2 regions of the Bradyrhizobium sp. HKCCYLRH3059 genome follow, and region 1 is predicted to be linked to the other one. Evidence: riboswitches for the same ligand, from Rfam matches in the RefSeq annotation. Region 1 holds a riboswitch; the other holds the start of a gene.

What was found. A riboswitch is a leader RNA that binds a small molecule or an ion and turns the genes downstream of it on or off. The one in region 1 is predicted to bind cobalamin.
Region 2: another riboswitch for cobalamin. It lies ahead of ACQR13_RS31270 (HupE/UreJ family protein); the one in region 1 lies ahead of ACQR13_RS24045 (TonB-dependent receptor plug domain-containing protein).

What each region holds. Positions count from the first base shown of each region.
Region 1 covers NZ_JBNPUF010000007.1:507,891-513,464, reverse strand. Annotated here, with positions in the region: gene ACQR13_RS24060 (LysE family translocator) at 1-160, shown strand, start outside; gene ilvC (ketol-acid reductoisomerase) at 311-1,330, shown strand; gene ACQR13_RS24050 (hypothetical protein) at 1,416-1,994, opposite strand; gene ACQR13_RS24045 (TonB-dependent receptor plug domain-containing protein) at 2,070-3,815, opposite strand; cobalamin riboswitch at 4,242-4,459, opposite strand; gene ACQR13_RS24040 (DUF2336 domain-containing protein) at 4,731-5,574, opposite strand, start outside.
Region 2 covers NZ_JBNPUF010000015.1:39,469-45,042, forward strand. Annotated here, with positions in the region: gene cobW (cobalamin biosynthesis protein CobW) at 1-805, opposite strand, end outside; gene ACQR13_RS31265 (DUF1636 domain-containing protein) at 826-1,221, opposite strand; gene ACQR13_RS31270 (HupE/UreJ family protein) at 1,225-1,857, opposite strand; cobalamin riboswitch at 1,977-2,169, opposite strand; gene cobU (bifunctional adenosylcobinamide kinase/adenosylcobinamide-phosphate guanylyltransferase) at 2,204-2,740, shown strand; gene cobO (cob(I)yrinic acid a,c-diamide adenosyltransferase) at 2,757-3,365, shown strand; gene ACQR13_RS31285 (cobyric acid synthase) at 3,370-4,863, shown strand; gene cbiB (adenosylcobinamide-phosphate synthase CbiB) at 4,850-5,574, opposite strand, start outside.

The sequences.
Region 1 (5,574 bases):
GATCAGCTTCGTGATGGCGGTCGCCTCGACCATCACCTGGACGCTGTTCGGCACGGCCTTGCGGCCGCTGCTCAGCTCCGAGCGTGCGGTCCGCGCCTTCAACATCCTGATGGCGATGCTGCTCCTGGCCTCGCTCTATCCCGTGTTCATGGACGCATGAGGGAGACTGCCGCCATGCGAGATCGGGGTTTCCAAGCAGGGCCAAAATGCTCTAGACACGGGCCGGATTTCGTCCGGGCGCAGCCGCCCGTGCCTCACCCAAGCGTCTGACTTTCCAGCCAATTCCGGCCATCTCAAAGAGGAAACGACAATGCGTGTCTACTACGATCGCGACGCCGATCTGAACCTGATCAAGGGCAAGAAGGTCGTCATCGTCGGCTATGGCAGCCAGGGCCACGCCCACGCGCTCAACCTGAAGGATTCCGGCGTCAAGGACGTCGCGATCGCGCTGCGCAAGGGCTCGGCCTCCGCCAAGAAGGCCGAAGGCGCCGGCTTCAAGGTGATGGAAGTCGCCGAGGCCGCGAAGTGGGCCGACCTCGTGATGATGCTGACCCCGGACGAGCTGCAGGGCGACATCTACCGCGAGCACCTGCACGACAACATGAAGCAGGGCGCCGCGCTGGTGTTCGCGCACGGCCTCAACGTCCACTTCAACCTGCTCGATCCGCGCGCCGATCTCGACGTGCTGATGATCGCGCCGAAGGGCCCCGGCCACACCGTCCGCTCGGAGTACCAGCGCGGCGGCGGCGTGCCCTGCCTGATCGCGATCGCCAAGGATTCCTCGGGCAATGCCCATGACCTCGGCCTGTCCTACGCCTCGGCGATCGGCGGCGGCCGCGCCGGCATCATCGAGACCACGTTCAAGGAAGAGTGCGAGACCGACCTGTTCGGCGAACAGGCGGTGCTGTGCGGCGGCCTGGTCGAGCTGATCAAGGCCGGCTACGAGACGCTGACCGAGGCCGGCTACGCGCCGGAGATGGCCTATTTCGAGTGCCTCCACGAGGTGAAGCTGATCGTCGACCTGATCTATGAAGGCGGCATCGCCAACATGAACTACTCGATCTCCAACACCGCCGAATACGGCGAGTACGTCACCGGCCCGCGCATCATCACGCCGGAAACCAAGGCCGAGATGAAGCGCGTGCTCGACGACATCCAGTCAGGCCGCTTCGCGCGCGACTGGATGCTGGAGAACAAGGTCAACCAGACCTCGTTCAAGGCGACCCGCGCCAAGCTTGCCCAGCACCCGATCGAGGAAGTCGGCGCCCGCCTGCGCGACATGATGCCCTGGATCAAGAAGGGCGCGCTGGTCGACAAGAGCAAGAACTGAGGTCTTGCGGCGAAACCGAGAAATGAAAACGGCGGGCAGAGGCCCGCCGTTTCTGTTTGGGGTCGTTGAAGGCCCGCCGGCGCGTTCAGGACGCCGCGCGGCGCGACGCCACCGGCGTCAGCAGGCGGACGATCTCGCTGACGGCGACGAGGCCGACGAGCCAGGCGGCGCTGGTCAGGCCGAGGCGGGCGACGATCGGGAGCGCGAAGCTCGCGGCGCCGCCGAGTGCCGGCGTGGCGGCCAGCAGCACCAGCTCATAGGCGGCGTAGGCACTGAGGAGCGCGACGGCAAGCGCAACCGTCGCTGGTGCTGTGCGCAAGGTCGCCAGGGCCATGCGGGCCACAACGGTGGCACTGAGCGCCGCGACGCCGATCATGGCGCCCCAGGCCAGGGTGTTGGCATCGACCGGATAGTGCAGGGCGCCGAAGCCGATGCCCTGGTTGACCAGCCAGGCGCCGAGCATCACCGGCAGCGCCGCGCGCAGCGGCAGCATGGCGGCGGCGATCACGGCGAAGGCCGCAAACGGCGTCGCGCAGGCGAACACGAAGCTCGCCAGCGCGCAGGCCCCTGTCAGCAGCGCGAAGCAGAACGCAGCGGCATGCCGTTGCGGAACGGGCGCGAGGCGAGCCTCGGTACCAGACCGGGCGAGGACGTCGAGAGTCATGGAACATCTCCTTCTGTTGCGATTGTAGTCCATTTCGGCAGCTTCTGTCAGCCGCCGGGAGGTTGGTCGGCGGCGTCACTGCACGCCGAAGCTCGCCACCCGGATGCCGCCGAACACGCCGAAGCCCGGCGCGAGGAATCCGGTCGGGTTCTGGTAGTGATGGTTGAAGAGGTTGTCGATCCGGCCGAACAGCTTGACCTGATCGGACAGCGCGTAGTCGCTGCGCAGGTTGACGACCGTATAGCCGGGCGCGACGAGGCCGGTGGTCATGCCGTCGCGGCTGACGTCGAGCCAGTCGCCGATGTGCAGCAGCGTCGCTGACAGCGTCAGCGCATCGATCGGCGCCCATGTCGCGGTGGCGCTCCATTTCTCCTTCGGCCGCCGCAACAGCTGCAGGCCGGTGGCCGCATCGACCGCGCGGGTGAACGTGTAGTCCGCACGCAGCGAGATCCGGTCGGTGAGATCAGCGGTCACGAAGCTCTCGGTGCCTTCGGTGGTCGCGAGGCCGACATTGGCGTAGGAGGTGAAGGTCGCGTTGAAATTGATCAAGTCGGTGATGCTGTTGTGGAAGTAGGTCGCGCCGAAGCGGAGACGATCGTCGAACAGCGGCTGCTCGAAGCCGGCGTCGTAGCCGGTGCTCTGCTCCGGCCGGAGGTTGGGATTGGCGAAGAAGTTGAACGCCGGAAAATCCTGGTGCAACTGGCTCAGGGTCGGTGCCTTGAAGCCGGTGCCGTAGCTCGCCTTCAGCTTGGTCTCGGTCACCGGCAGGATCACCGCCGGCGCGATCCGGTAGGTGCCATGGCCGCCGAACTGGTCGTTGACGTCGTTGCGCAGGCTCGCCACCGCGAACCAGCGCTTCGCGAACTCGGTCTGCAGCTCGACGAAGCCGGCCTTGTTGCCATTCTCGGCTGAGAGGTCGGCGGTCTTCAGCCGCTCGGTCTGCTGCTCCGCGCCGACGACGAGATTGTTATGCGGCGCGAGCTCGGTCACCGCGTGCCAGTCATACTTGATGCGCTCGCCGGTCGCGACCGCTGCCACCGGATTGCCAGCCGTCAGGTCGGACGACCGGTCGTTCACATAGTTGACGCCGAAGTAGTTCCGGATGCGGCCGCCGAGCAGCGACCACACGGCTTCCTGGCGTGTCGCAAGCTGGTGGACGGCGTGGTTGCTCTGGGCCGCGTCGGGAAAGCTCGGAAAGCCGCTGTCGCCGGTGAACAGCAGCGTCGCGTCGGTGTATCGAACCACCGAGTTCAGCGTCCAGGCCTCGTTGAGGTCGACGCCCAGCTTGGCCGAGGCGGTGACGTTGTCGTAGGCATTGCCGATGGCCTTCTGCCCCGCAGGCAGCAGCTGCCACGGGGTCACCGGAACGTCGCCGGCGTGCAGATGCGCGACATTGATCGCGTAGTTGACATTGTTTTGTGAGCCGCTGACGCCGGCTGACTGGTTGAAGGTCTTGAACGAGCCGCTCTCGACCGAGGCGGTCGCGCGCGCCGGGCCCTCGCCCTTGCGCGTGATCACCGAGATCACCCCGCCGATCGCATCCGAGCCGTAGAGCCCGCTCTGCGGCCCGCGCAGCACCTCGAACTGCTGGATGTCGGCGGCGAGCAGATGCGCGAAATCGAACGCGCCATTGCCGTTGGTGACATCGCCGACGTCGATGCCGTCGATGAAGAGCTTGGTGTGATTGGCGTTGGTGCCGCGCATGAAGACGTTGGTCTGGCCGCCCGGGCCGCCGGCCTGCACCACGTTCAATCCGGGGATCGTGCTCAGGATGTCCGGCACGGTGCGGGCCTGCTGCGCGGCGATGTCCGTGTCGGTCACCACGGTGATCGCATTCGCGACGTGGGCCACTGGCGTGACGACGCCGGTCGGGCTGACGGCGACGGGGATTCCGGCTGGCGCGGCCGGCTTTGCCGCCGGCACCTGCTGACGCGGGGCGTTGCCGGTTCTGCGGGGGATGGCTGGTTTTTGAGCGATCGGCTCGCGCGGCGGGTCGACCTCAACCGGGGGCAGAAGGTCGGGGGAGGCGGATTGCTGCGCTGCTGTGGGCGAGGGGCCGAGCAGGGCGAATGACGAGAGGACGCAGAACGACGACAGAAGGGCGCGACTGCGCCTGGCATGGGGAACGGGGGACACGAGGAACCTCGGCATGACGTCAGTGGCACGTCACCGCGAACGAGGTCTCATGCAGCCCTTTGCAGGCCGGCCTGAAAACGATGCCAATAACGCCCCGACCGGCATCCTCGCGTGTGACCACGGCTGACGGCAGGTCTCCTGGCTCGCGGGTCGTCACCTCCACGTCGCCTTCCCGGGACCGAGATTTCCCAGTGGCCTTTGACGCGAGATTCGCCGCTTACAGTTGCGGGGGCAGCTGCGGCCTTCGGTCACGTCCCTTGCGAGACGCATCCGGCACCGCATTCCCTTTTGAGCCCCGGTCGAGGGGCACCGTCGCGATCACCGTAGGAGTGCGGACGCACCAAAGTCAATCCGGCGCCCGGCGATCTCCTGGCGATAACGCTGGCCGGTCGGCTCGGTGATGCCCGGCCGCCTGCGACAACCATAGCTGTCGTCCGTGCGAACGCAGGGACCCATAGCCACCGGCGGTCGTGTGGCGAAGGACGACGATCAAGACATTTTCCGCCAATTCACATCACGCGGTATGGGTCCCTGCGTTCGCAGGGACGACAGCGGAGTGCGAGTCGTTGCTGATGAGGATTGCGCCTTGTGAGCACCCGCTCACTTCTCGACCTTGTTGTGCACCATCCAGAATCGCAGCGTGCGCTGGGCGGTGTCGAGCGACAGGCGGCCGTAGTCGCGTTCCGCGAGCTTGAGCGTGTCGCTGTCGATGGCGTGCTTGATCGGCCGGTGGGTCAGGATTTTCGCCACCACCGACCAGGCCAGCCCGGCGGCACGGCAAGGGATCAGCACGATGTCGGTGCGCGGGCCTTCGAGCACCTTGGCCATCATCTCGGTCGGGACGTTGTTGAGCAGGCCGAGTGCGGCGGAAACCTCGCCGAAGCGGCGGGTTTCGGCGAAGAAGGCGATGGCGGCATCGTTGAGCTCGTTCAGCCCCTTCATGCGCTTGACGGCCTCTTCGGCCAGCGTGAAGTCGCGCCCGACCAGGCCGCCGTCGCTGCGCGCAACGTCGGCGATCGCCTTGAGGATCTTCTTGATCTCCTGTTGCAACGCCGGCGGCGCCGAGGCCATCAGCCTGGCGCGCACGGCTTCGGTCGCGCGGCGCAGGAGGTCGCGCAGGTGCTTGGTGGGCAGGTCGACGCGCAGCCCGATGATCTCGGACAATTCGTCGTCGTCCTCGGCATGCGCCATCATCCCGGAATAGCCGGACTCGGAGAAGCGCGCGGTCTGGTTGTTGGCGAGCTTGCGGATCACCCGGCGCTCGCCGCGGTCGACGATGATGTCGGTCACCGCCTCGGTCAGATGCGGACGGCTGGAGATCGCCATCAGGTGATCCTGGCCCTTGGTCGCCGCGACCTCCACCAGCGTATGCTCGGTGAGCCGGCTCGAGTGCATCAGCACGTTCTCGGCCACCGAGATCTCGTCGTCGCGGGCGAGCTGCTGG
Region 2 (5,574 bases), on a different contig from region 1:
CATCGGGCGAAGCCTGCGCCGGAACGTCGAGCACGAAACTCTCGAAATCGTCGTGATCGTGCTCGGCCTCGTTGTCGTGATGCGACGGCCGGGCCGCGAGATCGTCCTCCGCGGCGGCACCGAGTCCGAGCAGCACCGAAGCCGACAGCCTGCCGTGCTCCGTCGCGATCACCTTGACGGCACGCTGCACCTTCGCCGCGATCTCGGCGGCGACATCCTTGCGCTGCTCCTCGCTCATCAGGTCGCTCTTGTTCATCACGACGAGATCGGCGCACAACAGCTGGTCCTCGTAGACCTCCTCCAGCGGATTGTCGTGATCGAGCGACGCATCGGTGGCGCGCTGCGCGGCGAGCGCTTCGGGATCATCGGCGAAGCGTCCCGCGACCACCGCCGGACCATCGACGACCGCAACGACGCCGTCGACGGTGACGCGCGTCGCGATCTCGGGCCAGTTGAAGGCCTGCACCAGCGGCTTCGGCAGCGCCAGCCCCGAGGTCTCGATCACGATATGCTCAGGCGGCTCCTTCTGATCCAGCAGGCTCCTGAGCGCGGGGACGAAATCATCGGCAACGGTGCAGCACAGGCAGCCGTTCGACAGCTCGACGATGCGATCCTCCGGACAATCCGGCACGCCGCACCCCTTCAGGATGTCGCCGTCGATGCCGACATCGCCGAACTCGTTGACGATGATGGCGAGCCGGCGACCGTTCGCGGTCTCGATCAGGTTGCGCACCAGCGTGGTCTTGCCGGCGCCGAGGAAACCGGTGACGATGGTGCAAGGCGTCTTGGCGAACGACTTCGTCATGGCGATGCGATCTCTCGTTTTCAGCGTGGCGCTGACAGCGCAGGCACGCGGGCGACGGTGTTCTTGCGAATGTATTCGGGACGCTCGCGCCAGGCCGGCAGACCGGCGTCATGGCGCTGATGCAGTTGCGCAAATGTCAGCACATCCCGCGCATGCAGATCCGGATCGAGCGCGCCGAGCACATAGGTCCATTTGCCCGGCGCCGTCACCGCAACCGTGCACGCACGATTGCAGTTCGACAGACACTCGACACCGACAACGGTGACACCGGCGCGCTGCGCGGTCGGCAACGTCTCGATCGCGGCGAGCAAACGGGCTCCGGCCCGCGGCTGATCAGGCGGCGTAGGTTCCGTCCCCTGCGAACGGCAAGTGACGCAGACGAACAGCGTCGTCTCACCAGTCTCGGATGCGGTCATCAATCAGCCGATCACGCCGGCCGCCGTCGCCGCGGCGACCCCACCCACCAGCACGATGGCAGCGCCCGCGAGCCGCAGCGCCAGCGGCGCAGCCGTCTTGGCCTTTGCCGACAGCAGCCTGGTGCCGAGGAACGCGCCGGCGGCGATGATGGTCTGGATCACGAGCAGACCGACGAGATAGGCCCCGAGCGGGGTATTCTCGGCCCCGACGATCGATTCGCCCAGCGCATATCCATGGACGAGACCGGTCACGGCGAACAGGCCGGCGACGGGCAGCACACCGAAACGGCCACGCATCACCACCACCAGCCCAACCACGACGGTGGTCAGGCCGACCAGCAGCTCGGCAGCCGGGATGTTGGCCTTGGCCACATGAAGGCCGACGCCCGCGATCATCGCGGTGGTGAAGGCGAGCACCGGCGCGAAGCCGCGGCCCAGAAGCGCTGCAACGATGCCCGCGCCCACGATCGCCGCCAGATGGTCGATTCCGATGACAGGATGGCCGAGGCCGGACAGCATCCCCTGCGCAAACGTCTGCGGCAGCTTGCCCCCCATCATGTGATGCGCGAAGGCGGGATCGGTGGCGAGCAGCACCAGGCTCGCGGCTGCAAAGGTCGTGGTACGGGTCAACTTCATGGCCGTCTCCGTCGCTTGCCGGCTCCCCAGAGGACCGGACGATGCGCTGCATCCGACGGCATCCCACCCATCCCGGCGGGATCAGAACCAGCATCGCGACTCCCCGCGCGACGGGTCGGCCAACAGCAATCTCGACGGCAGGTCTCCTGGCTTTCGGGTCGCTGCATGGGGCCACCTTCCCGGTTTCCCAGTGGTGTCTTGGCCTCACACTCGCCGATTACAGTTGCGGGGGCAGCCACGGCCTTGGGTCAAGAACCCGCACCGTGTTCCCTAAATCTCTCCTTTCGGAGAACCGTCATCTGTTAGATACGGGTCGCACCAAAGCCCGTCAATCGGAATCGTCCCCATGGTCCCCGCCCCGCCGCATCCCGCCCTGCCGCGCCTGACGCTGGTGCTCGGCGGTGCGCGCTCGGGCAAGAGCCGCCATGCCGAGGCCCTCGTCACCGCCCTTCCCGCGCCTTGGACCTATGTTGCGACCGCGCAGGCCTTCGACGCCGAAATGACCGACCGGATCGCCCAGCACAAGGCGCGCCGCGCCAAGGGATGGCAGACGCTGGAGACGGCGCATGATCTCGCGGGCCTCGTCCGGGCAAGCGGAGAATCGGGCGTACCGATGCTGATCGATTGCCTGACGCTCTGGCTCAGCAACGTGATGCTCGCCGACATGAACGTGCCGGCCAGATGTGCCGAGCTGATCGACGCGCTCAGGAACGCGCATGGCCCGATCGTGGCCGTGTCCAACGAAGTCGGATTGGGCATCGTGCCGGACAACGCGCTCGCGCGCGCCTTTCGCGATGCCCAGGGGCGACTGAACCAGGACATCGCGGCCTTAGCGGATCGCGTGATCCTGATGGCGGCGGGACTGCCGCTGACGTTGAAGTGACCAGGAGAAAATGCCGATGACCGGAAGCGCCGACGATTCACGCCACAAGGCGAAGATGGAGAACCGCAAGGCGGTGCAGGATGCCGAGGTCGCCTCCAAGACCGTGGAGAAGGGCCTGCTGATCGTTCACACCGGCAAGGGCAAGGGCAAATCGACGGCGGCGTGGGGCCTGATGCTGCGCGCACTCGGCCGCGGCTTTCGCATCGGCGTCGTGCAGTTCGGCAAAGGTGCGTGGGAAACAGGCGAGCGCAAGGCGATCGAGAAGTTCGGCGATCAGGTGTCGTGGCACACGCTCGGGGAAGGCTTTACGTGGGAGACGCAGGATCGTGCGCGCGACGTCGCCGCGGCCGAGCGCGCCTGGGCGAAGGCTAAGGAGCTGATGGCGGATCCGTCGATCCGGCTGCTCGTCCTCGATGAGCTCAACATCGCGCTGCGCTACGATCACCTTGATATCGCAGACGTCGTCGCCACGCTCGCAGGGCGCCGTCCCGATCTGCACGTCGTCGTCACCGGCCGCAACGCCAAGCCGGAGCTAATCGAGGCCGCCGATCTCGTCACCGAGATGAACCTCGTGAAGCATCATTTCGCGGCCGGCGTGAGGGCGCAGGAAGGCATCGAGTACTGAGTTCATGAGCGCGCGGGCCATCATGTTCCAGGGCACCGGCTCCGACGTCGGCAAATCGCTGATCGTCGCGGGGCTCGCGCGCGCGCTGACATTGCGCGGCCTCAAGGTGGCGCCGTTCAAGCCGCAGAACATGTCGAACAACGCCGCCGTCACCGCTGATGGCGGCGAGATCGGCCGTGCCCAGGCGCTGCAGGCGCGCGCGGCGCGGCGGCCGATGACGGTGCACATGAACCCGGTGCTGCTGAAGCCACAAAGCGAGATCGGGTCGCAGGTCGTGGTGCAGGGCCGCGTCATCGGCACCGCCAAGGCGTCGGCCTATCAGGCGATGAAGCCGCAACTGATGGCGGCCGTGCTCGACAGCTTCCATCAGCTCGCGGCGGATGCCGACATCGTGCTGGTCGAAGGCGCAGGCTCCGCCTCCGAGATCAACCTGCGCGGCGGCGACATCGCCAACATGGGCTTTGCGCAGGCGACGCAGATTCCGGTGGTGCTGATCGGCGATATCGATCGGGGCGGCGTGATTGCGAGCCTGGTCGGCACCAAGACGGTGATCCCGCCGGACGATGCCGCGCGCGTGGCGGGTTTCCTCGTCAACAAGTTTCGCGGCGACCCCGCATTGTTTGCGTCGGGCATGAACGAGATCGCGCAGCGGACGGGGTGGACATCGCTCGGGCTCATTCCACATTTTCCGGATGCGCGCCGCCTGCCGGCGGAGGACGCGCTTGGCCTGGCTGAACGCGGATCATCGGGAGGACAGCGACCGAAGGTCGTCATCCTCGCCTATCCGCGCATCTCCAATTTCGACGAGTTCGATCCGTTGCGGCTGGAAGATGGAATCGATCTGCAGTTCTTGCGGCCTGGCACGCCGATCCCCGGCGACGCATCGATGGTGATCCTGCCGGGCTCGAAGGCGACGATCGCCGATCTCGCCGCCTTGCGTGAAGTCGGCTGGGACATTGATCTCCGCGCGCATCTTCGCCGCGACGGCCGCGTGCTCGGCATCTGCGGCGGCTATCAGATGCTGGGGCGCGTGATCAGCGATCCGGATGGGCACGAGGGTGCAGCTGGTTCCGTCGCGGGACTTGGCCTGCTCGACGTCGAAACGACACTGACCGATGACAAGGCGTTACGCGAGGTCCAGGGCACGCTGACGCACGATAAGCTCTCGTTCCGCGGCTACGAGATGCACATCGGCCGCACGGAGGGACGGGCGACACAGCGCTCCTTCCTCACCTTCTCCGATGGCCGGCGCGATGGCGCCATCGCGCCTGATGGCCTGGTAGCCGGCTGCTACGTGCATGGCCTGTTCGCCGACGACGGCCTGCGCAGCCATTGGCTGCGCGGCCTCGGCGCGACGACCAGCGGCCTCTCCTATGAGATCGATGTGGACACGACGTTGGATGCACTCGCGGCGCATCTCGAGCGCTACGTCGACGTTGACCGCATCCTGGCATTGGCGAGCAAGCCCGCGCCGCCCGTGGCGGCTACAGGATCCTGACCAGGACGAGTCCTGCGACGACCAGGGCTTGAACCAAACAGGCCAGCCGATACAGCCGCAAGGCCTGCCGGATGTCGGACGCGTCGAGATCGGCGCGCCCGTCGCCCATCCAGGCATCGGTGACGAGATGACCGTGATAGACGCGCGGCCCCGCCAGGCGCAGTCCGAGCGCACCGGCCATCGCCGCTTCGGGCCAGCCGGCGTTGGGCGAACGGTGCTTCGATGCATCGCGTGCGACGGCTCGCACCGCGGCCGAAGCCGAGGCGCTCGGGATGCAGGCCGCGGCGGCTGCGATCCACAGCGCGGACAGGCGCGAGGCCGGAAGATTGACGAGATCGTCGAGCCGCGCCGCCGCCCAGCCGAACGCGCGGTGACGGTCCGAGAGATGACCGATCATACTGTCGGCGGTGTTGAGAGCCTTGTAGATCAGGATGCCCGGCAGCCCGCCGACGACGAGCCAGAACACGGGTGCGACGACGCCATCGGAGAAGTTTTCTGCCAGGCTCTCGACCGCGGCCCGCGCGACGCCGGCCTCATCCAGCCGCTCGGGATCGCGGCCGACGATCATCGAGACGGCTCGGCGGCCACCCTCGAGCCCCTCCTGCCCCAGTCCCTCTGCAACCGCGGCGACATGCGTGTCGAGACTGCGCTGGGCCAGCAGGCTGCTTGCCGCCACACCAAGGATGATGGTTGCGACCGGTTCGCCGACGA